2 regions of the Beijerinckia sp. 28-YEA-48 genome follow, and region 1 is predicted to be linked to the other one. Evidence: predicted binding sites of a transcription regulator. Region 1 holds the regulator's gene; the other holds the start of a gene.
What was found. The regulator HrcA, encoded in region 1, represses chaperone genes, less so after heat shock. The targets are predictions, from matches to a motif close to GTTAGCACTCNCNNNNNGNGAGTGCTAAC.

Region 1 (14,786 bases):
CCATACGGGCCATCGGGACCGCCAACGCGGCAAGTGTCGGATCAGTTCGGAGACAGCGATGAAACAGGTGGGCGCGTTCAACACCTCCTACGGGGTTGATAAATTTGGCCTCAAAAATCTCGGCACCGTATTTTACAATCTACATGCGCCGATGCTGTACGAAGAATCGATCCGCCGCGCTGAAGCGGTGGTCATGCCAGGTGGGGCGATCAACGCGGAAACCGGCATCCACACGGGCCGCTCGCCAAAAGACAAACACACCGTCCGCGACGCGCTCACCGAGGACAAAGTCTGGTGGGCCAATAACAATTCGATCACTCCGGACCAGTTCGAGGTTCTCCTCCAAGACTTCCTCAAACATGCCGAAGGCAAGGACCTGTTCGTCCAGGACCTCCACGGCGGCGCCGATCCCTCTTTCCGGGTCAAATCGCGCGTCATCACCGAATTCGCTTGGCATTCGCTGTTCATCCGCAATCTGCTGATCCGTCCCGACAAGACCGAACTCGCCGCTTACGTTCCTGATCTGACGATCATCGACCTGCCCTCGTTCAAGGCCGACCCGAAGCGCCACGGCTGCAAGAGCGAAACCGTCATCGCCCTCGATTTCTCCCGCAAGATCGTCCTCATCGGCGGCACCAACTACGCCGGCGAAATGAAGAAGTCGGTCTTCACCTGGCTGAACTGGACCCTGCCGGCGCAGAACGTCTTGCCGATGCACGCCTCCGCCAATGTCGGCGACGATGGCGACGTGGCGATCTTCTTCGGCCTGTCGGGCACCGGCAAGACGACCCTGTCCCAGGATCCCGACCGCACGCTGATCGGCGACGATGAGCACGGCTGGGGCAAGGACGGCGTCTTCAACTTCGAAGGTGGCTGCTACGCCAAGGCGATCCGCCTGTCGCGAGAAGCCGAGCCCGAGATTTACGCCACGACCGAGCGCTTCGGCACGGTGCTGGAAAACGTCGTCTACGACCCGCTGACCCGCGAGCCTGACTTCGACAGCGAAGCCAAGACCGAGAACACCCGCGTCGCCTATCCGCTCGACTTCATCTCGAATGCGTCGAGCTCCGGCCGCGCCGGCCAGCCCAAGAACATCATCATGCTGACCTGCGACGCCTTCGGCGTGCTGCCGCCGATCGCCAAGCTCGATCCGGCCCAGGCCATGTATCACTTCCTCTCCGGCTACACCGCGAAAGTGGCCGGCACCGAGAAGGGTGTCACCGGTCCGGAAGCGACGTTCTCGACCTGCTTCGGCCATCCGTTCCTGCCGCTGCATCCGTCCGTCTACGGCAACATGCTGCGCGATCTGATCGCCAAGCATTCGGTCGATTGCTGGCTGGTCAACACCGGCTGGACCGGCGGCAAGGAAGGCGTTGGCCGTCGCATGCCGATCCGCGTCACCCGCCGTCTGCTCACCGCCGCTCTCGATGGCTCACTGAGCAAGGCGACCTTCCGCACCGACCCCTATTTCGGCCTCGCCGTGCCGACCTCGGTGCCGGGCGTCGAGCCGCATATCCTCGAGCCGGTGAAGACCTGGTCGAACAAGGCGGAGTTCGCCTCGACCGCGAAGCATCTCGTCGAAATGTTCCGCAAGAACTTCGTCACCTTCGAGAGCCATGTCGACGCCAAGGTGCGCGAAGCCGCACCGTTCTCGCGCCTCGCCGCGGAATAAGCAGCGCACTACTTTTAAAGCAGAAGGCCCGGAGCATCGCTCCGGGCCTTTTCGTTTGGGTCTCAGCAGAGCGGCTTAAAAGAACCGCTTAAAAGAATGCCTGCAAGCCCGTCTGCGCGCGACCGAGGATCAGCGCGTGCACGTCGTGTGCGCCTTCATAGGTGTTGACCGTCTCCAGGTTCTGGAGATGGCGCATGACGTGATATTCGCCATGGATGCCGTTGCCGCCGTGCATGTCACGGGCGACGCGGGCGATGTCCAAGGCCTTGCCGGCATTGTTGCGCTTGATGAGCGAGATGGCTTCCGGCGCGGCGCGGCCTTCGTCAAAGAGACGACCGACGCGCAGGCAGGCCTGCAGGCCAAGCGTGATCTCCGTCTGCATGTCGGCGAGCTTTTTCTGCACCAGCTGGGTGGCGGCCAGCGGCCGGCCGAACTGCTTGCGGTCGAGCGTGTACTGGCGCGCGCGGTGCCAGCAATCTTCCGCCGCGCCCATGGCGCCCCAGGCGATGCCGTAGCGGGCGCGGTTGAGGCAGCCGAACGGGCCTTTCAGACCCGAGACATTCGGCAACAGGTTTTCTTCCGGAATGACGACGCCATCCATGACGATTTCGCCGGTCACCGAGGTGCGCAGCGACAGCTTGCCATCGATCTTCGGCGCGGACAGGCCCTTCGTGCCCTTCTCGATCAGGAAGCCCTTGATCTCGCCCTTGTGCGCGTCCGACTTCGCCCAGACGACGAAGAGATCGGCGACCGGTGCATTGGAAATCCACATTTTCGAGCCAGTGAGGCGATAGCCGTCGGAGACCTTTTCGGCGCGCGTCTTCATGCCACCCGGATCGGAACCAGCGTCGGGCTCGGTAAGGCCGAAACAGCCGATCATTTTGCCGCTGGCGAGCTTGGGCAGGTATTTCTGCTTCTGCTGGTTGTCGCCATAGGCATAGATCGGATGCATGACGAGGGAAGATTGAACGCTCAGGGTCGAGCGATAGCCGGAATCGACCCGCTCGATTTCACGCGCTACGAGACCGTAGGCGACGTAATTGGCGCCAGCCGCGCCATATTCCTCAGGGATCGTCACGCCGAGCAGGCCGAGCTCGCCCATTTCGGGGATGAGGTCGTGGTCAATCGTCTCTTTCGCATAGGCATCGACGACGCGCGGCAGCAGTTTGTCCTGGGCATAGGCGCGGGCCGCGTCGCGAATCATCCGCTCGTCTTCCTGCAACTGGTCCTCGATCAGGAACGGATCTTCCCAGGAGAAGGCAGCACGGTCGGCGTGCGAGGTCGGAGCGGCGGCGGATGCGGATGAGGACACGACAGTCTCCAGTTCAGTTTCCCATACAATTTTGCAGGGTCGTTTTGGCGAATAGCTCGTTGGGCGGCGCACCATGTATTATATTACATGATCTGGCAATATGCCGGGCGACGCAGTTTGACCGATTCATCCCCATGTTGCGTTTCTTTTGCCACTCTCTCACAGCTGTTGTCGGCTTGCGACCGAGCGGCCGGCGAGATGCAATATATTACATGATCCGGCAGTCATTCCGATAGGTTAGCGGCCCGATAGGTGGGCGCGGCATCAGCCAGCCCAACCATCAGACCCTCGCCGCCGGATCATAGTCTTCACGGGTCCATCACGTCACCCTGAAACCTTGTGATGTGCATCCGATCGGCCAAACGCCTAATCTCCGGAAAAATACAAAGATCGGGAGGCGGGCATGACCGTGAGCGCAACGACGTTTTCGAATCCACCGATCCCCAAGATGGCCGTCCTCGGCAAACTGTTTGCCGGCGGCCTGGCGGGACTGATTGTCTGGGAATTTTGGGCCCGGGTGCTCACGCCGCCGATCGCCGGCTTTCCGCTTGAGCCCCCGGCCCTCGTCGCCACCCTGATCGCCCGCTGGACCGGCATCGAAGTGTCCTGGACGACAGCGACAGCCCTGCACTATGCGGTGGGCATTATTGGCTATCCGATCGCCTATTGGGTGATCTCGCGCGGCTTTCGCGCTTGGGCGGCAACCTTCGATATCGCCGTCTGGGTGCTGTTTACCCTCGGCGTTGCCTGGCTCGCGGCCTCCAGCAACGCGACGCTGTTCATCGGCTTTTTCTGGCTTCTCGTCACGGCGCTTTCGGCGACACGCTTGATCAACCGCCACGCGCTGAGCGCCGATGCGCTGAGCTGGGGCTCGTTCACCTGGTTCAATGCGCTTGGCATCATGGCGCCGCTCGCCGGCCAGCCGTTTTTGCTGCTGTCCGATTATCCGGCGCTCTCCTTCATGAGCTGGGGCGGCCACGTGATCTATGGCGCGATCGCGGTTTACGTGTTTGAGCTGCTATACCGTGGAACACGCGGCTAGACGGAATCGCAACGCGATTTCGTCTAAAATCTTTTTTGATGGGTCATTGTTGCGTTTGATGGGTCCATCCAACGCTACAAAACGCTATATGCACTTGAACCCACGCTCCCGCTTCGTCATCTTAAGGTCATGGCCGCATCCTTCGACCGCCCAACTGCCGACACTGCCTCGCTCGCGAAGCTAAATGCCCGTTCGCGCGAGATTTTTCGGCATATTGTCGACAGCTATCTGGAAACCGGCGATCCCGTGGGATCGCGGCACCTGTCGCGCATCATGCCGATCACCCTGTCGCCGGCGTCGGTTCGCAATGTCATGCAGGACCTGGAAGACGCGGGCCTCGTCTATTCGCCACACACGAGCGCCGGCCGGCTGCCGACGGAACTCGGCCTGCGTTTCTTTGTCGACGCCATGCTCGAAGTCGGCGACCTCTCCATCGAGGATCGCAGCAGCATTGAGGCGCAGGTGAAGGCCGCCTCCACCGGCCAGACCCTTGAGGGTGTGCTGACGGAAGCCTCTTCGCTGCTGTCAGGCCTGTCGCGCGGCGCGGCCGTCGTCCTCACCTCCAAAGACAATGCGCGGCTGCGGCAGATTGAATTCGTCCGCCTCGATCCTGACCGGGCGCTCGCCGTGCTCGTCGCCGAGGATGGATCGGTCGAGAACCGCATCCTGCCGATCCCGCGCGATCTGCCAGCCTCGTCGCTTGTCGAAGCCGGCAACTATCTCAACGCACGGCTGCGTGGCCGCACGCTTCTCGAATTGCGCGCTGATATCGACGCCTCGCGGCAGGCGGCGGAAGCCGAACTCGATCAACTGACGGCACGCCTGATCGATGCGGGCCTGGCCAGCTGGACCGGCCCCGGCACGAACCAGCAATTGATCGTGCGCGGACAAGCCAATTTGCTCGAAGACCTGAAAGCGGTCGAAGATCTTGAGCGCATCCGCCTGCTGTTCTCGGATCTCGAAACCAAGAAGGACGTGATCGACCTTCTGGCCCGCGCCGAGACGGGCGAAGGCGTGCGCATCTTCATCGGCTCGGAGAACAAATTGTTCTCGCTCTCCGGCTCGTCGATGATCGCGGCGCCGTTTCGCGACGGGGCGCAGCACATCGTTGGCGTCGTTGGTGTCATCGGCCCGACGCGGCTCAATTACGCACGCATCGTGCCGATGGTCGATTACACCGCGAAAGTGGTGTCGCGCATGATGGAACGGCGCTGAGCGCCGCTCTCCTTACGCACCAATGCTGCGGCGATAGTTGATCAAGCCAGCGGTCGAAGCATCGAGACCATCGGTCGATTTCGTTTTATCGGAGACGATCGGCGCCAGGCGATTGCACAATTCCTTGCCGAGCTCGACCCCCCACTGATCGAAGGCATTGATATCCCACAGCACCGATTGCACGAACACTTTGTGTTCATAGAGCGCGATGAGGCGGCCAAGGGTGCGCGGATCAAGGCGCTTGTACATGATCGTGCTGGTGGGGCGATTGCCGGCGAAAACCTTGTGCGGCGCCAGTTTCGCGATCGCAGCCGCATCGAGACCTTGTTTTTGCAATAGCACTTCAACCTCAGCGCGCGAGCGCCCACGCATCATCGCCTCGCTCTGCGCCAGGCAATTGGCGACGAGCAAATCATGATGATGAGCATCCGCATCGGTCGGCTCCGCCGCGACGATGAAATCGACCGGAATGATATCGGTGCCCTGGTGCAACATCTGGAAGAAGGCGTGCTGACCATTGGTGCCAGGTTCGCCCCAGATGACCGGCGCCGTCGGCTGCGCCACCGGCGCGCCGGAGCGCGTCACCGACTTGCCGTTCGATTCCATTTCGAGCTGCTGCAGGTAAGCCGAGAAACGCCCCAGACGTTGATCATAGGGAATGACCGCCTGCGAGCCATAGCCCCAGGTATCGCGATTCCAGACGCCGATCAGCGCCATCAGCACTGGGATATTACGCTCCAGCGGCGCATCGACGAAATGCGTATCGACCTCATGGGCGCCGCGTAGAAAAGCTTCGAAATGATCGCGGCCGATGGCGATGGCCAGCGACAGGCCGATGGCGGCCCAGATCGAATAGCGACCGCCAACCCAATCCCAGAAGCCGAACACCCGCTCCGGCTTGATGCCGAATTTGGCGACGAGATCGAGCTTGGTCGACACCGCAGCGAAGTGATCGCCGACGGCGGCCTCGCCCAACGTCTTTGCGATGACGGCACGCGCCGAAGCGGCGTTGGTCATCGTCTCCTGGGTCGTGAACGTCTTCGACGAGATGATGAACAGAGTGCGGGCCGGATCGAGCGTCTTCAACGTGTCGGCGAGATCGGCACCATCGACATTGGAAACGAAATGGGCGCGCGGCCCCTGCCCGCTAAATGGCGACAGCGCCCGCGCGGCCATGGCCGGGCCGAGATCGGAACCGCCAATGCCGATATTCACCACATCGGTGAAGGTCTCGCCGTTGGCGGCCCGGATCGCACCACTGCGCACCTGTTCGGCAAAGCCGATAACTTTCTCGCGCTCGGCGACCACGTCGCCCATCACATCGTGGCCATCGATGATCACCGGCCGGCCGGAGACATTGCGCAGCGCCATGTGCATGGCGGCGCGACCTTCGGTGAAATTGACGTGTTCGCCGGCAAAGAGCGCCTTGCGCCGGCCCTCGACATCGGCTGTGCGCGCCAAAGCGAACAGCTTTTCCATGGTCTCGGCGGTAACCCGGTGCTTGGAATAGTCGAACAGCAGATCGTCGAGCCGCGCGTGGAACTTCTGGAACCGACCGGCGTCTTTGAACAGATCGGCGGTGTGGACGCCCTCCATTCCGGTCTTGTGCGCCTTGAGGGCGGCGAAAGCGGCGGCAATTGACTGCTCGGCCATAAACTCTTCTCCAGAAACGCTTTTGCGGCGAATCGGGGCAGGTTAGAGGCTGCCGCCGCAACAATTGATGAACGAGCAATCGGCCAGGGCCCCAAGAGTTCCCCAAGTGGTTCCCGAGGCTGGGTTCCGCAGGCCGCCTTTGAAGGGTTCCTTCCTGGGGCAAAGCAGGCTACGGACAGCCAGCTTCAAACCCAACAGATTGATCAATGGCCGCGCCCCCGCTTCTCCTTCTGCAAGATATCCGCCTGACGATCAGCGGCAAACCGCTCATCGAGGGTGCCGAACTGTCGGTGGCACCGGGCGAGCGGCTGGCCCTGGTCGGCCGCAATGGCTCGGGCAAATCGACCCTGCTGCGCATCGCCGCCGGTGAATTGGAAGCTGATGGCGGCACTCGCTTTTTTCAGCCGGGCGCCAGCGTGCGCTACCTGCAGCAGGAGCCGGACCTGTCGGCCTTCGACACAGTGCTGGCCTATGCCGAGGCTGGCCTTGGCCCCACCGACGATCATTACAAGGCGCGTTATCTCCTGAATGAGCTCGGCCTCTCGGGCGACGAGAACCCGGCCAATCTGTCTGGCGGCGAGGCGCGCCGCGCTGCGCTGGCGCGGGTGATCGCCGCGGAACCCGATATCCTTCTCCTCGACGAGCCGACCAACCATCTCGATCTGCCCGCCATCGAATGGCTGGAAAAGGTCTTGCGCGCCTCGCGCTCCGCCCTGGTGCTGATCAGCCACGATCGGCGCTTTCTCGAAAACCTGTCGCGCACCACCGTCTGGCTCGATCGCGGCCGCACACGCCGGCTCGAAAAAGGCTTCGGCTCTTTCGAAGCCTGGCGCGACGAAGTGCTCGAGCAGGAAGAGCTGGAACTACACAAGCTTGACCGGCGCATCGTCAATGAGGAACATTGGGTGCGCCACGGCGTGTCGGCGCGGCGCAAGCGCAACATGCGGCGCATGGGCCGGCTGCAAGACCTGCGGAGCGAACGACGCGACGCCCGCAAGGTCACCGGCACGGTGAAAATGGAAGTCAGCCAGGCGCAGCTGTCCGGCAAACTCGTCGTCGAAGCTGAGCAGGTCAGCAAGAGCTATGGCGAGCGCGCCATCGTGCGTGATTTCTCCACCCGCATCATGCGTGGTGATCGTCTTGGCGTTGTTGGCGCCAATGGCGCCGGCAAAACCACGCTGATCAAAATGCTGATCGGCGAACTGGCGCCCGATGAAGGCAAGGTGACACTGGGCGCCAATCTCGAAATCGCTTCGCTGGATCAGCGGCGCGTCATGCTGCTCCCGGATTGGACGGTGAAAGACGCGCTGACGGGCGGTGGCGGCGACTGGGTCGACGTCAACGGCCAGCGCAAGCATTTCGCCGGCTATATGAAGGACTTTCTGTTCCAGCCCGAACAGGCGCGCACGCCGGTGACGAAATTATCCGGTGGCGAACGCGCCCGCCTGATGTTGGCGCGCGCCCTGTCGCTGCCGTCGAACCTGATGGTGCTCGACGAACCGACCAACGATCTCGATCTTGAAACCCTCGACCTGCTGGAAGAGTTGATCGCCGACTATCCCGGCACGGTCATCGTCGTCAGCCATGATCGTGATTTCCTCGACCGGGTCGCCACCTCGGTGGTGGTCAGCGAAGGTGATGGCCGCTGGATCGAATATGCCGGTGGTTACACCGACATGCTGTCGCAACGCGGTTTTGGTGTCGGCGGCGAACCGCTCGCGCGCGAGGTAAAAACCAAATCAGCCCCGGCGGTCTCATCGCAATCTTCCGGCGCGAAAAAGCGGCTGTCGTTCAAGCAGAAGCATGCGCTCGAAACATTGCCGAAGCGCATGGAAGAGTTACAGGCACAGCAGGCCACGCGACAGAAGGAACTCGACGACGCATCCTTGTATGCGCGCGATCCCAAGCGCTTCGCCGAATTGTCGCAAGCCTTCGCCAAGGCTGCCGACAAGCTGGTGAAGGCCGAAGAGGAATGGCTGGAGCTGGAAATGCTGCGCGAGGAGATCGAGGGGTAGTACACCCTCGATCGTTCCTGACGGAAGCGGTTGCCCCTGGATACCGGATCACGCCTTCGGCGTGTCCGGCACGACACCAAGGTTCGCGCAACGACCAATTCGCCCATACGCTCCGAGCTTTTTTTTGCAGCCCGCTGCATAAGGCAGAACGTTGATATTCAGCGATTAACGGCTCGCAAGCTCATCCATGCTCCAGCGCCACATCGTGCTCGCTACACAATAATTGAAGCGATGCCTCATCTGAATGCTCGGCCCGGTCGTATCACTGATGCGAACCATCGCAGAGCATCGCAATTCGTTGCGATGACAGGGAGCTTCAAATGAAAATTCATCACGCACTGTTGGGCGCCGTCGTTTCGACGGCGATCCTAGGATCGGGCCTTGCTTACGCAAAGGACGTCATGGTCGGCGGCGCCGCCATGTCGGATGGCAAGACCATCGCCGAAAATGCACCCAACGCGAAGAACCTCACCACGCTGGTTGCTGCCGTTAAAGCCGCTGGTTTGGTCGATACATTGAATGGCGCCGGCCCCTTCACAGTGTTCGCGCCAACGAACGCTGCTTTCGAGAAACTGCCTAAAGGCACGGTCGAAACGCTTCTCAAGCCAGAGAACAAGGATAAGCTGAGAGCGATCCTTCTTTATCATGTCATTCCCGCCGATGCGACGGCTGCGACCGCGATGAAGATGGTCAAGGATGACGGCGGCTCTCACATGGCCAAGACGGCGGAAGGCGAAGCGCTGACGCTGAAGACGAGTGGTGGCAAGCTGACCGTGACCGATGCTTCCGGCGGCACCGCGACGGTGACGCAAGCCGACGTGATCCAAAAGAACGGCGTCGTCCATGTCATCGATCGCGTTCTGCTTCCGAAAATGTAAGCAGACGTTTCACGTAGATCGCAGGAATGGGAGTTCCGTGCTTCGAGAAAGCACGGGACATTCCCCGCAGCTATTTGTGCTGTTGCTCCAGCCATTGCGCCACCACGCCAGCGATCTCGTCCGAATTCTTCTCGATCATCAGCATGTGGCCGTTGCCGCGAATGCCTATGTCGGCGAGATAAATATGATCGAGCGCCACGCCCGCCTGGCGCAGGAAGATCGCCGTGCAGTGATCGTAAGGCGCGTGATAGGACGCCTCGGCGGTGAGCATGAGTATTTTCACTTGCGCCAACTGAGGCAGTTGCCTGGCTGGCGCCTGCTGGCTCCAGCAACGCACGCAATCGGGCCGTGACGCCTCTGCCTCCTGTACATAGTCGAGCCGCTCCCCCTCGCCCAAGGGCGGACCCCAGGTCAGCTGGATGTCGCCGAGGCCAGAGATTTTGTAGCGGCCTTCGTCGGCGAACCAGTCGGGCGCGCCGAGATTGGCGACATCGCGCAGCGGCGGGCCATTCGGCTCCAAGGCGATGAGGGCGGCCACCAGATCGGGCCTGCGGTCAGCGACCACCCAGCCGAAGGCGCCCGATTGGGAATGCACCATCAAGACGGCTGGTCCGATGCGCTCGAACAAAGCCAGCAGCGCGGCGCTGTTGAGCCGCTGCTGTTCGGCATAATCGGCGAGCGAGGGCGTCTGCGTCGCGATGAAAGCGTCATAATGGGGATCGCCTGCGGTGGCATCGCCCGGCCACTGGCTATGCAGGCGCGCCTGGGGCCAATGCTCGAATCGCCCGGGTGCGGCAAAACGCCTGTCGGCGAATTCGCGATCGAGGGACGCCAGCGGGCCCTGGACGTCGGGATGCCAGGGCGAGCGGCCCCGCGCCACCTGGTCGACCACATAGACCGCATGGCCCTGGCGCAGGAAATACTGCGCCCACCCTTCGCGGCCATCGGGCGTGCCCGTCCAATTGGTGCCGTTTTGCTGGCCGCCATGCACCATCACGATCGGGTGTGGCGCCTTAAGCTGTTGAGGAATCTGGTATTCGACGTACATCTGACCGACGAAGGGCGCGCCGGGAGAACTGTCACGATAAGAGCCGCCGGCGTAAAAATAGCCTTGTTTGGCAATCACAAGTGGCTCTCTGTCCACCGGTTTCGGCCCTGCCATGGTTTCCTCCGACATGATTTCTGCGACATCCTACCCGCCCTATCCCGAGCGGGAAGCACTTCCCGAGACACTTGCCGAGACACTTGCCGAAACACTTGCCCCCTCCTCCCACAGCCGGTAACCCCACGCCATGTCTTCTACCGGCCCGACGAAATCCGCCCCGGACCCCTGGCTTCATTCCGACACGCCGAACATGCTGAAGCGGCTGTTCCTGGACCACGGACGCCAACATATCGGCTCTTACGTGATGGCGGCGCTGCTGCTGTCGGTCGGCGCCGGCGCCACGGCGCTGTCCGCCTATCTGCTGAAGCCCGTGCTGAACGGCATCGTCGATGGCGAGCGCTTCCACGAATTGCGGCTGCTCGCCTGGGCCGTCTTCGCCCTCTTCGCCGTGCGCGGCCTTGCCACCTATCTGTCGCTCATCGTTCTGTCGCGGACCGGCAATCGCATCATCGCGGAAGTGCAGGCACGGCTGTTCGATCACCTGCTGTTGCAGGACATGCGCTTCTTCCATGACCGGCACTCGTCGGATTTCATGACGCGCATCGCCCAGGCGCCGAATTCCATCCGCGACACCTTGCAGGCGCTGATCACGGCCTTCGGCCGGGAACTGCTGACCCTCATCGGCCTGATCGTCGTGATGTTCGTGCAGGACCCGATGCTGGCGGCCCTCTCGCTCCTGACCTTGCCGGCGGCGGCGCTGCTGCTCGGACGCATGATCGGCAAGGTGCGCAAGTTCGCCCGCCGCTCTTTCATGGGGAATTCGCAGATCCTCGAAACGATGCAGGAGACCGTACAGGGCAGCCGCATCGTCAAATCGTTCAATCTCGAAAGCACGATGCGGGCGCGGATGGCGACATCGATCCGCGAGGTCGAGCGTTCGATGAACCGCGTTGCCGCCGGCATGGCCGCTTCAAGCCCCATCGCCGACGCGCTGGCCGGCTTTGCCATCGGCGCGGTGATTTTCTACGGCAGCTGGAAAGTGACCGTGCAGGGCGCCGACGCCGGCTCGTTCTTCTCCTTCGTCGCCGCGTTGTTGATGGCCTATGAGCCGGCTAAGCGGCTGGCGCGGTTGAAACTGGAAATTCAGAACGGCCTTGTCGGCGCTAAACTGGTCTATGAAGTGCTTGATCGTCCGGCGAGTGAAACGCCGCAGCCAGGCCTGCCGACCCTGCAGGTTGGCGCCGGGCGCATCGAGACGCAGAGCGTGCGCTTCAGCTATCGCGATGACGAGGACGTGTTGAGCGGCCTGTCGCTCACCGTCGAGCCCAATGAGACGACGGCATTGGTTGGCCCCTCCGGTGGCGGCAAATCGACCATTATCGCGCTGCTGCAGCGGTTCTATGTGCCGGACGCTGGCCGCATTCTGATCGACGGGCAGGACATTGCGCAGGTCAATCTCGCCTCGCTCAGGGCGCAGATCGCTTTCGTCTCCCAGGATGTCTTCTTGTTCCGTGGCACGATCCGCGAAAACATCGCGCTCGGCCGCCTCGGCGCCACCGACGACGAGATCATCGCTGCGGCGAAGAAAGCCCATGCGCATGATTTCATCATGGGCTTCGGCAGCGGCTACGAAACCAATGTCGGCGAGCACGGCGCGCAACTGTCCGGCGGCCAGAAGCAACGCATCGCCATCGCGCGCGCCATTCTCAAGAACGCGCAGATCATCCTGCTCGACGAACCGACAGCGGCGCTCGATTCCGAATCCGAGCGCGAGGTGCAGAAGGCGCTCGATGAAATGCGCATCGGCCGCACCACCCTGGTGGTGGCGCATCGCCTGCAGACGATCATCAATGCCGACCGCATCTATGTGATCGAAAGAGGCCAGGCGGTGGAGTCTGGCACGCACAGCCAGTTGATCAACGCCAACGGCACCTATCGCGCCTTCTTCGCTTCGCAGTTCGGCGAGAGTGTTGAAAGTTTCCGAGCATTTTCGAGCGAAGCGACGAGCGGTTCGCGCGAAGAAAACGCATCAACACGAAGATCCTAGGCAAAATCGCGTTTCGATAAAAACGCGATTTACTCTAGGGCCGCGGCCGTAGCACCGGCGCGTCCGTCACCACGCGCGCCGCCGGCCGCACCGTGCGCGCCTGGGCATTGATGACGCAGGTGAAGCTGATCGTTGAAATGCAGATCAGAGTGATCCACCAGATCTGCATGGTCGCAAGCCCCGAGAAGGCCACGACCAGGATGCAAACCACGCCCGCCAGCATGAAGGACGCCGCCGGCACCGGCAGGCGGCCAGCCGCCCGCAGACCGAGCGAGACAAATGTCGCCATGGCGATGGCGCCGACAATGCCGAGATCATACCAGACTTCAAACAGCAGGCTGCGCGGCGTGAACGCCGGCAGATAGCCCGAGGCGAGGCCGCGCACCGTCATGTCGAACCCATGGCCGGTCAGCACGCGCCAGCCTTCCATGCGGATCAGTTCGGCCCACAGGAAATAAGGCTGCGCCCAGACGGAGACCGCCGGCGGCAAGTGGCCGGCGAGGAAATACTGGCCGAGCAGCGCCAGGGCCGGTGCGAACAGAATCAAACCGGCGCAAATGACGACGAGAATTCTCGACACGCGGCGCGGATTGGACGAACCGATCGAGAAAACCAGGGCGGAAACGACCATGGCAGCCAAAGCCGCTGGCACCCAGACGACGGTCGCGGCCCCTGCCGTGGCCACCGCCAGCGCGCCGGCCGAGGCCCAGCGCTCGCGCACCGCCAGCGCGCCCAGCGCCGGCCAGACCAAGACGACCAGGCCAAGGGCGGCACGCTCAATCGACGTGCCCTCGGGATCGGGCAATTCACGCAGCTCCGGCGGCAAAGCGATGGCGACGGCGATCGTGGCGATGGCGGCGATGCCGACGCCGATCGGCATCAGGTTCAGATTGGAAGTGCGCGTGCGCCCCGGCAGCATGAAGATCGCGGCCACCGCCAGCGCCACCGTCGCCGCCGTCTTGCCATAGCGCTCCAAGGCCAGCCCCTGAAATGGTGTCCACAGCAGGGACAGGCCGACCCAGACCAACAGCAGGACCAGCGCCTGCACGACCGGCGAGAACATCACCTGTCGGGACGGCAATAGGGTGTGGCGGCTGGGGGCCAGCAGAGCGCCGAGCAGGATCATCGCGACGCCGACAGGCACGAGCGTGAACAGGAGCCGCCGCGAATAGATCGCCCCGGTTGGCACGACGATCAAAATGATCGCCAATCCAAGCCTCAGCATCAGTTGCGCGGCTTCGGCGGCAAAATCGGCCTGCTGGTGGCGGGCTGTGGCGGGCATGACGTGACTGCGAACTGTGAGAGCAACACTGCAATTTCGCGACGCCGAAACGTCGCCTTGATGACTTTACACAGCTTGGTGCCCAGGAACTGTGCGATTGCAGCAACAGTCGTGGCAAAAGCGCAACGTGATCCGTGACTTCTGTCAGTCGTCCTTAACCGGGGTGCGGCGCAGCGATTTTCGCTGCGAATCCTGTTTTTTACCATCCAGACGGCGACGTTTGGAGGCCAGGGTGGGACGCGTCGGCCGTCGCGGGATGGGGGCGATCGACGCCTCGCGGATGAGCGCGCACAGACGCTCCATCGCATCGGCGCGATTAAGCTCCTGGGTGCGGAAACGATCGGCACTGAGCACCAGCACGCCATCGCGGGTGATCCGGCGCCCGCCCAAGGCCACGAGTCGCTGGCGAACGTCGTCGCTTAGGTTTGGCGATCCAGCAACATTGAAGCGAAGCTGGACGGCGCTCGCCACTTTATTGACGTTCTGCCCACCGGGACCGGAGGCGCGGACGAAATTGAGCTCGATCTCGTTATCGTCGAGGACGATGGAGCGGGTGACGCGGATC
Region 2 (14,786 bases), 210 kb from region 1:
GAAACAGACAGTTCCGAACCGTCCCACGGGCTGGTGACGAAGCCGGCCATGCCGCGCGGCGCCAGCGAGTCTATCGCCTGCCGCATCACCGGCAATACGCCAGTGGTGTCGAGCGCGAAGTCGACGCCGCCGGGAATCTGTTTCAAGATTTCGGCCGAGGTCGGTTCGCTGCCGGCAACGATCGTCAGGTCGGCGCCGAGGTCGCGGGCGAGGTCGAGGCGGTGGGCATGGCGGTCGACGGCGACGATCCGGCTGGCGCCGGCGATGCGAGCCGCCATCACCGCTGACAGGCCGAGCGCGCCGACGCCGAACACGGCGAGTGTTTGGCCGGGCTGCAGTTTGAAGTCGTTGAGGATGGCGCCGGCTCCGGTCTGGATGCCACAGCCCAGCGGCCCCAGCAGTTCGAGCGGCGCGTCCTTACGCACCTTCACAACGTTGCGCTCATGGCCAACCGCATAGGTGGCGAAGGAGGACTGGCTGAAGAAATCGCCATGTACCGGGTTGCCGCTGGCATCGGTGTAGCGCAGCCCATCAACAGGCGTGCATTCGAAATTCAACCGGCCCTGATTGTAGCAATAGGCTGGCTCGGCATCTGCGCAGCTCGGGCAGTGGCCGCAGAAGCCGAAGGTCAGCACGACATGATCGCCCTTCGCAACCTTGGTGACGCCGGCGCCAACGGCTTCGACAACACCGGCGCCCTCGTGGCCAAGCACCACGGGCTTCGGCACCGGGCTGACCTTCCCCGCCGATTTGAGATCGGTATGGCAGACGCCGCTGGCGACGATTTTGACGAGCACTTCGCCGGCGCGCGGGCCAGCGAGCGTCAGATCTTCAAAAGAGGGGTTGAGTGTGCCGTCACGAAAAACCGCAGCCCTGACCTTCATATGGGTTTCCTCTACCTGAATCGCAGGGACCATGTCATTGCGCCGGGCCGTAGGTCAATGCGGCGCGATTGCGTGATTGCGGGCTTATGGCCGCCATGCGACAAATTATGAAAACAAGGGGAGGGCGCCATGGGGAGAATGGCAGGTGTAGAGGCGCGTCTTGCGGCGTGTCTTGCTGCGATGATGGTGCTCGTCCCATGCATGGCGTTGGGACAACCAAAAGAAATCTGGCCCACCAAGCCGATCCGCATCGTCGTCCCTTACTCAGCCGGCGGAACGACCGATTATCTCGGCCGCGTCGTCGCCGAATATATTGGCAGGCGCACCGGGCAGACGGCCACGGTCGACAATCGCACCGGCGCGGGTGGCAATGTTGGCGCCGATCAGGTGGCGAAGGCCGAGCCCGATGGCTACACCCTGGCGATGATCACCAACGGTGTCTTGACCGTCAATCAGTTCCTCTATCGCAGCATGCCGTTCGACCCGGCCAAGGACCTGGTGCCGGTGGCGATCATCGCCGAGGCGCCGCAAGTGGTGGTGGTCAGCAAGGATGTGCCGGCCAAGACCTTGCAGGAGTTCCTCGCTCTTGCGAAAGCGAAGCCCGGCACGATCAACTACGGATCGGCAGGTGTCGCTTCCACCAATCATCTTTCGGCTTTGCAGCTTGAGCGCATCGCCGGCATCAAGATGGTGCACGTGCCCTATCGTGGAGCCGCGCCCGCCGTCGCCGATCTCGCCACCAATCAGGTGCAGATGATTTCCGTCGGCGTCGCCCCGGTGATCGGTTTGGTCGAGGCGGGACAGCTGCGCTTGCTGGCGGCGACAACGCAAAAGCGCATGCCGCTTTTGCCCGATCTGCCGACTGCGACCGAATCCGGCGCGCCCGGCTATGAATCGACCACCTGGTTCGGGCTGATCGCGCCAGCTGGCACGCCGGCGCCAGTAATCGAGCGGATCAACGGCCTGATGCGCGAAATGATTACAGAGCCGGACGTGAAGAAGCGGTTTGACGAGAACTACCTCATCGCCTGGCATCCGACCCCGGCCGAAGCCCGCAAAATCGTTGCCGATGAAGCCGCCCTTTGGGGGCGTATCATCAAGGATGCCGGCATCAAGCTCGACTGAGCGTGCTTAAGTTCAAGAAGCCGCACGGCCACAGCGCATAGTTGCAGTCTTCAACTATAAGTTTTTTGATGTAGAACATGCAACCGAGTGAACAGGCCGGCGTTAAGCGATTTGCGGATGCAAGCTCTGTCAAAAATCTGAGGCCGATTGACGGGGTGGCGACACTAACGCGATTGGAGACGCCATGAAGTATCTAGCGCTCTACGCTCTTGCAGCACTCTCTATCACGATGACGCTATCTTACGCCTCGGCCAGAACGGCGCGAGGAGACGCCATTCGGCAATGCATCTCGCAAGCGCATAAAATCGTGCCTCAACCGACGGGCCCTGACGATCCCGACACGAAAGCACGCGCGGACGTCTATTCGGCCTGCATGCGCAAAATGGGGCTTCGTCCGTAGACTTTGATCCATTGAGGCCAGCCTCTGAATGAGTCCTGCTGAGTCTTGGACCTATCCAGGGGCTGGTGCTTTTTCGTGATGAAGCTGTCGCTATCGCCTTGGGGGAGCTTACGGCTTCACCGGCACGAAGCGATCCGTATAGAGCTGGTCGCGTGGCGGTTCCTTTTCGAGGATGCCGAGTTCGACAAGCGATGAGCTGATCTTATCTATGGCCTTGGGGTTCCAGGCGCCGTCATCGGAGAGCATTGCAAACTGCGCGTCCATCGCCTTGGCAATCGCTGATTCCGAATATTTCATCGCCGCCGCTGATTCCTTGATGGCGAAAGCCTTGTTGGCTTTCATATAGGCGACGGTGGCGAACCAGCCTTTGAGAAAGCGCGTGACGAGATCCGGATTTTTGTCGATCAGCGCGGTGCGCGCGAACAGCACGTGCGTGTGAAAGTCCTTCACCAGTTCGCCGAGTTCGACCACGCCACGGGCTTCGTTCAGTTCCTCGTAAGTGGCCGTTGTCTCGACGGTGGTGACGGTGCCGTCGAGATCGCCTGACTTCATGGCGACAAGCTGGGTGCGCGGCGCACCCATCGGTAGATCGATAATGCCGTTTGGACCCCAGCCTTTCTGGCGCGACAGTTCACGCACCAGCCATTGCGTCATCGAGCCGGCGGTGGTGACGCCGATGCGCCGGCCTTTCAGGTCGTCGACGGTGCGGATCGGTGAGTTCGGCACCACCGTAATCATGAAACTGTAGGGCGGTCCGGCGACAGCGGCGACGCCAATCGCCGGCACGCCTTTCGAGTGGTAGCCCATGCCAGGCCCCGAGCCGAAGCCGAACTGGAGGTCGCCCGAGGTCAGCGCCTGCTGCATCACCGCATCGCCGGCCAGCGCCACCCGCTCGACCTCGATGCCGTATTTTTGCCAGATGCCGGCTTTCGTGCCGCTGTCGATGAAGGTCCACAGCAGCGCCAGGCCGGAGGTCCCGGCCCGCACCTTGTCGGCGGCGGCCGCTGGTGCGCTCAGAGCTGTGATCAGGCTTATTGCAATGGCAAAGCGGCCGGCAGCGGCAACCCGCGTCAGGCAATTGAACATATTTCCTCCCCGTCCAGAGTTTTTGAGTGCCTCCGGCGGGCGCATGATCCCGCGTCACCGCGCCTGTTGCAATGGCCGGGAGAGGCGGAAGCTCATTTCCCCGAAAAGATCAGGCAGGTCTCGGTGCCATGGGCCAGCAGGCGGCCCTTGCTGTCGACCAGCCGGCCTTCCGACGTCGCAATCGTGCGCCCGACATTGATGATCTTGCCCTCGCAGCGCACCAGGCCGGTGTCCTTGGTGATCGGTCGGACGCAATTGAGTTTGAACTCAAGCGTCGTATAGGCCTGTCCGGCGGCAAGTGTCGAATGGACGGCGCAGGCCATGGCGCTGTCGAGCAGGGTCGCGGTCCAGCCGCCATGCACCGTGCCGAGCGGATTATAGAACTCGAACTGCGGTTCGCCCTCGAAGACGACCAGGCCGTGTTCGACCTCCGCCAGCCGGAAATTAAGCGTATGGGCGATCGGCGGTCCCGGTATTTTACCGGCGATCATATCTTTCAGCAGGTCGAGGCCCGGGCGCGCGGTGAGCTGATCCGGCGGCAGAACGGCGAGGGCAGGGGTGGACACAGGGGAGAACTCCCAAAATGGTTAAGAGGTGAACCATCGCTGGTCTTCGAACCGCCGTCCAGTCGTCATAGAAAGGCAATCGTTTTAGCCCATCTTTCGGTTCGTCTTCGCTCTCGGACGTGCAAACCTTTGCGCGTGGATCTGATGGTCTCCGTCCCGGCCTGATTCTTTGCCCGAGCGTTCTTGACTCCCTCCCCAGCCTCTCCTATCTCCTCGGCAGCGTTATTAGCACTCGTTAATGGCGAGTGCTAATAACGTCCCCCATGTCACGCAACCGGGGGCGGAGGCCGGTCGCACCGGCCCTGACCCGCAAGCTACAGGAAATGCTCACATGAAGTTTCGTCCTCTGCACGACCGGGTCGTCGTCAAGCGCCTCGATGGCGAAGAGAAGACCAAGGGCGGCATCATCATTCCGGACACCGCCAAGGAAAAGCCCCAGGAAGGCGAAATCGTCGCCGTTGGTTCGGGCGCTCGTGACGAAGCCGGCAAGCTGGTTCCGCTCGATGTCAAGAAGGGCGATCGGATCCTGTTCGGCAAGTGGTCCGGCACGGAAGTGAAGATCGACGGTCAGGACCTCCTGATCATGAAGGAATCCGACATCATGGGCGTTATCGCCTAATTGCCGGCCCCTTAATTCACGTTATTTCAGCCAATTAAGTCCAGGAGACTGAAGTTATGGCAGCTAAAGAAGTACGTTTTTCGGCCGACGCACGCGAGAGAATGCTCCGTGGCGTCGACATCCTCGCCAATGCGGTGAAGGTGACCCTCGGCCCCAAGGGTCGTAACGTCGTCATCGACAAGTCCTTCGGCGCCCCGCGCATCACCAAGGACGGCGTCACGGTCGCCAAGGAAATCGAACTCGAAGACAAGTTCGAGAACATGGGCGCCCAGATGGTGCGTGAGGTCGCTTCCAAGACCAACGACACCGCCGGTGACGGCACCACGACCGCCACGGTTCTCGCCCAGGCGATCGTCAAGGAAGGCGCCAAGTACGTGGCCGCCGGCATGAACCCGATGGATCTGAAGCGCGGCATCGATCTCGCCGTCGCCGAAGCCGTCAAGGACATCCAGGCTCGCGCCAAGAAGATCAAGTCCTCGGACGAAGTCGCCCAGGTCGGCACCATCTCGTCCAACGGCGACTCCTCCATCGGCGCCATGATCGCCAAGGCGATGCAGAAGGTCGGCAACGAAGGCGTCATCACGGTTGAAGAAGCCAAGACCGCCGAGACCGAACTCGACGTCGTCGAAGGCATGCAGTTCGACCGTGGCTATCTCTCGCCGTACTTCATTACCAACGCCGAGAAGATGATCGCCGAACTCGACGACCCCTACATTCTCATCCACGAGAAGAAGCTGTCGTCGCTGCAGCCGATGCTGCCGGTGCTCGAAGCCGTCGTTCAGACCGGCAAGCCGCTGATCATCGTTGCTGAAGACGTCGAAGGCGAAGCCCTCGCCACGCTCGTCGTCAACAAGCTGCGCGGTGGCCTCAAGGTTGCGGCTGTCAAGGCTCCGGGCTTCGGCGATCGCCGCAAGGCCATGCTGGAAGACATCGCCATCCTGACCGGTGGCCAGATGATCGCCGAAGACCTCGGCATCAAGCTGGAAAACGTCACGATCGCCATGCTCGGCCGCGCCAAGAAGGTGCGTATCGACAAGGAAAACACCACGATCGTCGACGGTTCCGGCAAGAAGAAGGACATCGAAGGTCGCGTTTCCCAGATCAAGGCTCAGATCGAAGAGACCACCTCCGACTACGACCGTGAGAAGCTCCAGGAGCGTCTCGCCAAGCTCGCTGGCGGCGTCGCGGTGATCCGCGTCGGCGGCGCGACGGAAGTCGAAGTCAAGGAAAAGAAGGATCGCGTTGACGACGCTCTGAACGCCACCCGCGCTGCGGTGGAAGAAGGCATCGTTCCGGGCGGCGGCGTTGCGCTGCTGCGCGCCAAGGGCGCGGTTGCCAAGCTGAAGAGCGACAATTCGGACGTCCAGGCCGGCATCAACATCGTGTTGAAGGCCCTGGAAGCGCCGATCCGTCAGATCGTCGAGAACTCGGGCGTCGAAGGCTCGATCGTTGTCGGCAAGATCGGCGAGAACAAGTCGCAGACCTTCGGCTTCAACGCTCAGACTGAAGAGTACGTCGACATGATCGCAGCCGGTATCGTTGATCCGGCGAAGGTCGTCCGCACGGCTCTGCAGGACGCAGCCTCGGTCTCCGGCCTCCTCGTCACGACGGAAGCCATGATCGCCGACAAGCCGAAGAAGGATTCGGCTATGCCCCCGATGCCGGGCGGCGGCGGCATGGGCGGCATGGACTTCTAAGTCCATTCTGTCGGTTCCAATATCGCAGGCCGCGCTCCGTGCGCGGCCTGTTTTTTGTCGCGAGGCCGGTCGCCGCGAAATTTATCGCGAGGCGACGGAACCAAGCGGAACCGCCCACGTTGGAAATTATTGTGCTTGGGAAGGCCTGTTTGGAGGCTTTTGCTCAAATGCAATGTTTCGTGCAAGCGTCGTGGATTGCCGGGCTCCTGAATGCAGATTGTATTTTTTCCCTTTGACTCTGCATGTTTAAAAGCGTTCAGTTCGAGGGGAATGAAGACGAACCGCCGGGGGCGGTGACCGAGTAGCGGCGGTCACTGAGGCAGGATGCGCGTTGCAAATGGCATGTGCGTTGTTCTTGCGTACTCGCGGGTGTTCATCACTTCAAAGGCGGCGATACGACAATGACGAACAAGACACTTACCCGTGCCGATCTTCTGCACGCGGTTTATGTGACGGGCCCGGGACTCTCGCGGGTAGAGGCTAAGCAAATCGTCGAAGTGGCTATTGAGGAAATTTGCGGCGCCCTGGAAGGGGGGGAGACAGTCAAGCTGCGCTCCTTCGGCACTTTCCATGTGCGGGCGAAGCGGCCGCGCGTTGGCCGCAATCCGAAGACTGGCCAGGAATATCCGATCACGGCTCGCCGGGTCCTCACCTTCAAGCCATCGCCGCGCCTCATTGCGGCCGTGAATGGTGAAGAATTCACCGGCCGGGACGAAGACGATGCGGACCCTGTCCCGCACACGCCAACTTCATCTGCGCGTCCAGCGGACCTGTGATAGCCTGCAACCGTTGAATCATTCGATTCTCGCTTGCGAGCCGGCGCTCGCCGGCTCTCTTCGCGCGAGAGTTTCTGCATGAAGGTTCTGGGTGGTGCGGTCGCACTCGCGGCGGTCATATGTCTAGCAGCCGGTGTCGGCTCAGGTGCCTCTCAAATCTCAGGAATAGCCGTTGATCCGGGGCTGATCGGGGTCGGCGCGGTTGGCTTGGCGCTGGCCTACGTCACTCTGCGCGGCGCCACGATCTCTACTTTTCTGCAAATATTCCTGCGGCTTTTTGCTTTCGAATATGTCCTCCTGGCGCTCGCCTTCGCGTCGTCGAGCCGCGGCTTCTGGCCAGCCTTTTTGGCGGATGCCACGCCACCGTCGACCCTGTGCATCACCATCGCGGTCTTCGGCCTCATCATCTACGGCCTGTCCTATATCCCGGTGATTGGCCAGATCACCCGCTTGGCCGACCCCTATTTCGAAGCGGCCGATCCGATCGCGGCGCCCATGCCCTGGTTGCGTCACCGCGGCTGGCGCGAGCGTCACCTGGGCACGGCCCTGATCATGCTGCTGGTCGTCATCAACCAGCTGCAGGTCGGCATTTCGGTGCGCCTGAGCTTCTTCAATCGCGATTGGTTCAACGCCATTCAGAACAAGGATCAGGCCGCTTTCTGGTCGCTGCTCCTCACTGTTTTCACGTTCTGGGCCGTCATTGCGATCATCAGCAATCTGATCGAATATTTCTTCCAGCAATCATTGCTGATTTACTGGCGGCAGTGGCTCGCCAAGCAATATTCGACCTCCTGGCTCGGCAAGGGCGGTATCTACCGCATGGGGCTGATCGGCGATGGCGCCGACAACCCCGACCAACGTATCGCTGAGGACATCAGGAGTTATCTCACCGATACCTATTCCTATTCGATCACGCTGATTCAGCAGATCTCGACGCTCGTCTCCTTTTCCTTGATCTTGTGGTCGATGCCGGCGGAGTTCGTTCTTCCCGGAACCAATATTGTCGTACCAGGGCTGCCGTTCTGGGTGGCGCTTGCCTATTCGGCTTTTGGCACGTGGATTACGCATCGGATCGGTCGTCCTCTGGTGCGGCTGGAATTCGCGCAAGAAAGATACGAAGCGAACTTCCGCTTCTCGCTGGCGCGCTTGCGCGAATATGCCGAACAGGTGGCGCTGCTGCGCGGCGAGCGTTCGGAACTCTCGATCCTCTCCGGCCGCTTCACTGACTTGGTCGCCAACTATTTCCGCATCGTCAGCCGGGCCATGAAGCTGAACACGTTCACGTCTTTCTACGGCCAGATCAGCCCGATCCTGCCTTACGTGATCATCGCGCCCTATTACTTCGCCGATAAGGTGACGCTGGGGCAGATGAGCCAGGTGGCGGGTGCCTTCGGCCGGGTCGCGGACGCGCTCAGCTACTTTGTTGATCGCTATCGTTTGATCGCGCGTTACAAGGCGAACGTCGATCGTCTCACCACCTTCAGCGAGGCGCTGCACAAGGCGCGCACGCTCGGCACCACGCCGCCGCATATCGATGTTGTGCCTGCCTCCGGCAAAGATCTGGCGATTGAAGGTCTTTCTCTCAAACTGCCCGATGGTCGCGAGATCGTGCGTGCCAAGGCCCTGTCCTTGAAGGCCGGCAGCGCTGTGCTTGTCACCGGCCCATCAGGCTCGGGCAAGTCCACCCTGTTCCGCGCTATTGCCGGTATCTGGCCTTATGGGCAGGGCCGCATCGACATTCCCTCCACCGCGAAGGTGATGCTGCTGCCGCAGCGTCCCTACGTCCCGAGCGGCTCTCTGAAGACGGCGGCGACTTATCCCGCGACCGCCGAAACCTATTCCGACGAAGCCGTGCGCGAAGCCCTGAAGCTGGCCCAGCTTGGCCCCTTCGCGGATCGCATCGACGACGATGAGAACTGGGGCCAGCGCCTGTCGGGTGGCGAACAGCAGCGGCTCGCCATCGCCCGCGCTTTGCTCGACAAGCCCGATTGGCTCTTCCTCGATGAGGCAACGTCGGCGCTGGACGAGAAGCTCGAGGCGGAGATTTACGCCATGTTGCGCCAGCAATTGCCGAACACCTCGATCGTCTCTATCGGCCATCGTTCCACGCTGATCGGCATGCACGACAGCCGCATCGAGATGCAGCCGGCGTCCGACGGCGTGTTCGTGCCGTCGCCGGCCTGACGCGGGCGTCTAAGGGCTTGGCTGGCGGCTGAAAGGTGCGGCCGCCTGCCTGCTAGGCCTCTGTCTAAGCCATGACGCTATGGGGAATTGGAGAATTCGGCCCCGTTATGATCAGGCGATTCTCGGATTTTTCATGCCCCGCATTGGCGCGCTGTCTCAAAGAGCGCCACGGTTGCTGTCCGATTTCGGCCGCCAGGGCCGCCGCCATATAGAACGGATGCAGGTGCTGGGAGTCGGGAATCCGTGGTTTGGCTGTCGAGACAGGCCAAAATAGCGATTTTCCGTTGGATTCGGTGCCTGAGAATGCTTCGCAAATACTCCCAATTTTGAATCGTTATAAAAAGTGATCCTCTGTAATAATCGTTCACAATTGAGTTGTGAGCGCGTCACGCCTGTCGCTGTGCATAGGACCCTATTTGTGGCCGTCGGAGCGAAAAATTGACATTGACGTGACAAATCCCCATCTGTTACGCCTGAAGGCAGAGAGATATAACCTGCTGTTAATAAAGCGAATTTATAACAATTCTAAACTGGGCGGCCAAAAAGATGATCGTCTGTTCGTGCAACGTATTCTCAGACAAAGACGTCCGCGGTGTGCTCTGCGACCGGGCGAAGGGCATTCGTTGCGCGAAACAAGTTTATGATTGTCTTGGCTGTTCTCCACAGTGTGGACGCTGTGCCATCACCATTCAATCGTTGATCGTTGAACAGGAAGGCCGTATCCCTGCGCTCAACGGTAAGCCGGTTGAGGTGGAGGCCGAGTTGCTCGCGCTCTGATCCACCGGCGGACCGATTCTTCCAAGAATCCGTCCATGGGGATCGAGCATGCAGGGCGACCGCAAAGTCATCGAATATTTGAACAAGGGGCTGCGCAGCGAGCTGACTGCCATCAACCAGTATTGGCTGCATTACCGCATGCTCAAGAACTGGGGCTTCAACGATCTCGCCAAGAAATGGCGCGAGGAATCGATTGAAGAAATGGGTCATGCGGACAAGTTCACCGACCGCATCCTGTTCCTCGAAGGCTTCCCCAACATGCAGACGCTCGATCCGCTAAAGATCGGGCAGACGGTTGAGGAAATCATTTCCTCCGACCTGGCCTCGGAAATGAGCGCCCGGGCCCTGTATCTGGAAGCCGCCGCTTATTGCGCCTCAATCAACGATCGCGTCAGCAAGTTGCTGTTCGAGGAACTGGCGTCGAACGAGGAAGAGCATATCGACTTCCTCGAAACCCAGCAGGAGCTGATCCGCCAGGTCGGCATCCAGCTGTACAGCCAGAAGCACATCGGCAGCCTCGACTCGTAAGATTTCGACAGCGCCAATTTACAAGGCGGGACCGCGATGCGGTTCCGCCTTTTGCTTGCGCGCTAGCTAGGTGGCGCGGCGGGGCGATCGCTGAAGACGCCGTATTCAACATCATCGAGAAGAAACGATGTCATCTTGCGCATGCCCAGCCGTTCATGGGCGCGTATCGACGCTGCGTTGTCAGCGCGAATAAAGAGCACGGCTTCCCGCCCAGGATGAAGTTTCTGAAGCGCCTGATAGAGCAGGGGCATTAGGCCCTTGCCGCGTTCTGACGCGGCGATGCAGACGGGTCCGTATTGATAGGCGTCCGGGGCGCCGGGCCACGCTGCGAACATGGCCCTGATCACAGCGATATCACGATTGAGATCTTTCGCGGCGCTGAACAGCACGCCAACAACGTGGCCTTCGTGCCGTGCCACGATCGTGGGCCCCTGGAGGACCATGTGTTCGACTTTCTCACGCGGAAATTCGCCGGTCAGCGAACCGCCGCGCGAGGGTTCATTGGCCTGTAGAAGCGTGGCAATGGCCTCGATATCCGCCTGGCCCGCGAGGGCGAACTCATAGGCTGACACGATGCTAGACGCTCTGCTTGAGGCTACCGATCCGTGCCGCCGAAGCTTCGATCCGGCCGGCTGGAATGCGGCCGGTGGCGACCGCCTCCTTCACCGAGGCGATGAGCGCCGCCGGCAGATTGGGATCGGGCGTGCGCGAGTTCGACAAGAGCAACAGATCGTTGCCAGCGGAGATGGCGCGGATCACCGCTTCGCTTAGCGTGTAGGACGAGCGGATCGCCGCCATGTCGAGATCGTCCGTCATGGCGACGCCTTGATAGCCGATGTCACGGCGCAGCACGCCTTCGATGGCCGCGCGCGACAGGGTCGCCGGTTCGCCGCCGGTGAGGCGCGCATGGGAGAGATGGCCGCTCATGACGATATCGATATCACCGCTGCGCGCCATCCGCCGGTACGGTTCGAGTTCTTCCGGTTTCCATGTCGCTGTGAGGTCGACGGGCTTCTCGTGGCTATCGCCCAGCGTCGAGCCATGGCCGGGAAAATGTTTCAGCGCTGTCAGCACGCCGGCGCTGCGATGGCCTTCGACGAAGGCAGACGCATATTTGGCGACGGTCGCGCCATCCTGGCCGAAGGCGCGGCCCCATTTGGCGATGATCGGATTGCGCGGTTCGAAGCCCAGATCAACCACCGGCGCGAGATTGAGATTGAAGCCGGCGGATTTCAACTCGCGCGCCATGGCCGCGTAAACGCGTTCGGCATTGGTCGGTTCCCCGCGCGCCGCGATGGCTTGCGCCGGTTGCACGGCATTATAGCCGCTCTTGGCGCCGAGCCGTTGCACCGCGCCGCCTTCCTGATCGACGGCGATGAGCGGTTTGAATTGCCGGCCGGCTCCACCGAACAAGCGCGTCAGGCTCTCGATCCCTTGGCGCGAGCGGGTGTTGTGGCCAAGGAAACAGACACCGCCCGCCTGGCCTGCCGCGATCTGCCGTGCCAGCCCTTGCGCGCCGCCCGCATCGCTCGCAGTGCCGGAGAAGCCGAGGATCAGCATCTGGCCGATCATCGCATCATCGGCAGCGGCGCTGGCGCGCGTTACATAAGGCGCGGCCAACGCGGACGTAGCGGCAAGGAAATGGCGGCGAGACAGGCTCATGAATCATACCCCGTGGAAGCGCCGCACCGTGTGGGGTCGTCGCGTCGAGATTATGGCGAGCCAGCCGTTATCTTTCAGCCGATTCGTCGGGCGAGTTTTTCGTAGAGAGGATTGACGGCGCTGAACACATAATCAAGCGAGCCGACGGTGACATGCTGTGCCCCTTGCGCGATCAACCAATCGGCCAGGGCTGGCGTGCGCTCCACCGGACAGATCAGCGAGACGATGTCCGATGCGCTGCCGAAGATGGCGCGCGCCTGGAACAGGCTTTCAGCCTGCTGCGCATAAGCGGCGGCGCTGTCGGGCAGGCGTGCCCGCACTTCGCGCGATGTCCGCGCCTCTTCCTCGGCGAAGATGCGGCCGAGAATGCTTTTGGCGGCTTGTTTGGTCGCCTCGTTCCAATCGGCTTTCACGGAAGCGACGAGATTGGCTTGTGACTCGAGCATCACGCCATCATCGAGCACTTTGAGCGCATTGGCGCGTAGCGTCGCGCCTGTCGTCGTGATGTCGACGATCAGTTCTGCCTGTCCAGCCGCCGGTGCGCCTTCAGTCGCGCCAAGCGATTCGACGATGCGATAATCGGTGACGCCGGTCTGCGCGAAATAGCGCTGCGTCAGATGAATATATTTCGTCGCCACGCGCATGCGCTCGCCGCGCCGCGCCCGATAATTGGCGGCGACATCGTCGAGATCGGCCATGGTTTTCACGTCGATCCAAGCCTGCGGCACGGCGACGACCACATTGGCATGGCCGAAGCCGAGCGGCTGCAGCAGTTCCATGCGTGCGTCCGCATCGGCGATCGTCTCACGCACCAGATCTTCGCCGGTGACACCCATGTGGACATTGCCGGAGGCCAGTTGCGAGACGATCTCGGAGGCCGAGAGAAAAGCGATTTCGACGCCGCTCACTTCCGCGATCATGCCGCGATAGTCGCGCGCGCCACGGCCCTGCACCAAGGTCAGCCCGGCACGGCCGAAGAATTTCGCGGTGTTCTCTTGCAGCCGGCCTTTCGATGGCACGGCGATGACGAGATTGCTCATGCGCTGGCTCCCACAACATCGAGCCTGTCGCACCAGATGGCGGCGCCCACTGCCGGAATGTCGGCGCTGGCGCCGAGGGTCTTCAAAAGTCCATCATAGCGCCCGCCACCGACGATCGGCCGGTTGTCGGTGCGCGAGCGATCCTGCGCTTCGAAGACGAAGCCGGTGTAATAATCGAGATTGCGGCCGAAGCGGGCGGAGAATTGGAGATCGCCAACATCGAAGCCGCGCGCGGCGATGAAGCCGAGCCGCGCTTCGAACGCATCGAGCGCGGCCGTCAGGTCGAGCTTGGTGTCATCCGCCAGGGCGCGCAACTGTCGCGCCGCATCGTCGGGATTGCCGGCGATGGTGAGATAGCGTTCGATGACCACGCGCTTCTCGGCTGCCAATGCGCTGCCGGCCTTGAGCGAGGCCTGTTCGAGAAAACGCTCGGCGATCTCGCCAGCGGTGCGGCCGCTGACTGAGGAAATGCCAGCGATCGACAACAGGTCTTCGACCAGCGCGCGTGCGCCTTTCTTGTCGGTGCCCTCAAGCGCGGCAAGAACGCCGGAATGATCGCCGCCATTGCCGTTTTCCGGCAAGGCGAACAGGGCGTCGAGCGTCTGGCCACGGGCATGGCCGCGCCGGATGCGGCGCAGCCACACAGGCGGCAGGTCGAGAATGTCGAGCAGGCGGGTGAACAGCCCGGTATCGCCGATGCGCACCGTCAGCGGCCCGGCATGGGCGGCGCGTGCGGCTTCCAGCGCCACTGTGAAGATTTCAGCGTCGGCCGCCTCGCGGTCGCTGCGCCCGAAGCTTTCCAGGCCCGCCTGGTTGAATTCGACCGGGCCGGCCGGCCGGTAGCGGAACACCGGGCCGAGATAGGAGAAGGCGGCCGGTTTGCCGGCGATGGACGAGGCCAGATAATCGCGGCAGACCGGAATGGTATATTCAGGCCGCAGGCAATATTCGGCGCCAGACGCGTCGGTTGTCAGATAGATACGGCCACGGATGTCTTCGCCCGACTGGTCGAGAAAGACCGAAGCGGGTTGCAGGATGGATGGCTCGGCGCGGACGTAGCCCGCCGTGACGAGGCGGGCGATTAGCGCGCTCTCGCGTTCGGTGGTTTGATCCTTGGCAGTCTGACCCTGGGACGGCGCAGTCACGGTAAATCCTCAAATTTGCGCCTTCTCTTAGCAATTGAGGGGCGTTGAGGCGAACGGTTTTGCGCTGCAGGGTGAACGGAAATATGTGCCCGGTTTCAGCCCGATCAGGCCTTTTTCCAGGGGGTGACCGGTCCCAGGGCCCAATCGCCGCCTTTGTCGCGGCAGGCGGTGCCCTGGAGGGACTGTTCCGGGTGGGAGCCAGACAGATCGGCGACGAAGGAGCGGCAAATCTTGTCATCCACCGGCTTGGCCTCGCCGACCGGGCGGAAAACCCCTTTGGCGCCCGATTTTGGATTG

Region 2: the regulator HrcA is predicted to act here: its motif matches at 4,286-4,314, upstream of groES (co-chaperone GroES).

Annotation. Positions count from the first base shown of each region.
Region 1 covers NZ_FNSI01000001.1:3,153,497-3,168,282, forward strand. The annotation lists gene BLW50_RS14985 (phosphoenolpyruvate carboxykinase) at 59-1,672, shown strand; gene BLW50_RS14990 (acyl-CoA dehydrogenase) at 1,761-2,984, opposite strand; gene BLW50_RS14995 (hypothetical protein) at 3,388-4,026, shown strand; gene hrcA (heat-inducible transcriptional repressor HrcA) at 4,156-5,241, shown strand; gene pgi (glucose-6-phosphate isomerase) at 5,254-6,894, opposite strand; gene BLW50_RS15010 (ABC-F family ATP-binding cassette domain-containing protein) at 7,101-8,909, shown strand; gene BLW50_RS15015 (fasciclin domain-containing protein) at 9,230-9,787, shown strand; gene BLW50_RS15020 (alpha/beta hydrolase) at 9,858-10,949, opposite strand; gene BLW50_RS15025 (ABC transporter ATP-binding protein) at 11,080-12,939, shown strand; gene BLW50_RS15030 (hypothetical protein) at 12,974-14,221, opposite strand; gene arfB (alternative ribosome rescue aminoacyl-tRNA hydrolase ArfB) at 14,366-14,786, opposite strand, start outside.
Region 2 covers NZ_FNSI01000001.1:2,939,831-2,954,616, reverse strand. The annotation lists gene BLW50_RS14085 (NAD(P)-dependent alcohol dehydrogenase) at 1-884, opposite strand, end outside; gene BLW50_RS14080 (Bug family tripartite tricarboxylate transporter substrate binding protein) at 1,014-2,009, shown strand; gene BLW50_RS14075 (ABC transporter substrate-binding protein) at 2,518-3,495, opposite strand; gene BLW50_RS14070 (PaaI family thioesterase) at 3,588-4,061, opposite strand; gene groES (co-chaperone GroES) at 4,393-4,680, shown strand; gene groL (chaperonin GroEL) at 4,737-6,377, shown strand; gene BLW50_RS14050 (integration host factor subunit alpha) at 6,779-7,153, shown strand; gene BLW50_RS14045 (ABC transporter ATP-binding protein/permease) at 7,232-9,337, shown strand; gene bfr (bacterioferritin) at 10,163-10,642, shown strand; gene BLW50_RS14030 (GNAT family N-acetyltransferase) at 10,705-11,214, opposite strand; gene BLW50_RS14025 (glycoside hydrolase family 3 protein) at 11,219-12,304, opposite strand; gene hisG (ATP phosphoribosyltransferase) at 12,379-13,344, opposite strand; gene BLW50_RS14015 (ATP phosphoribosyltransferase regulatory subunit) at 13,341-14,489, opposite strand; gene BLW50_RS14010 (RT0821/Lpp0805 family surface protein) at 14,594-14,786, opposite strand, start outside.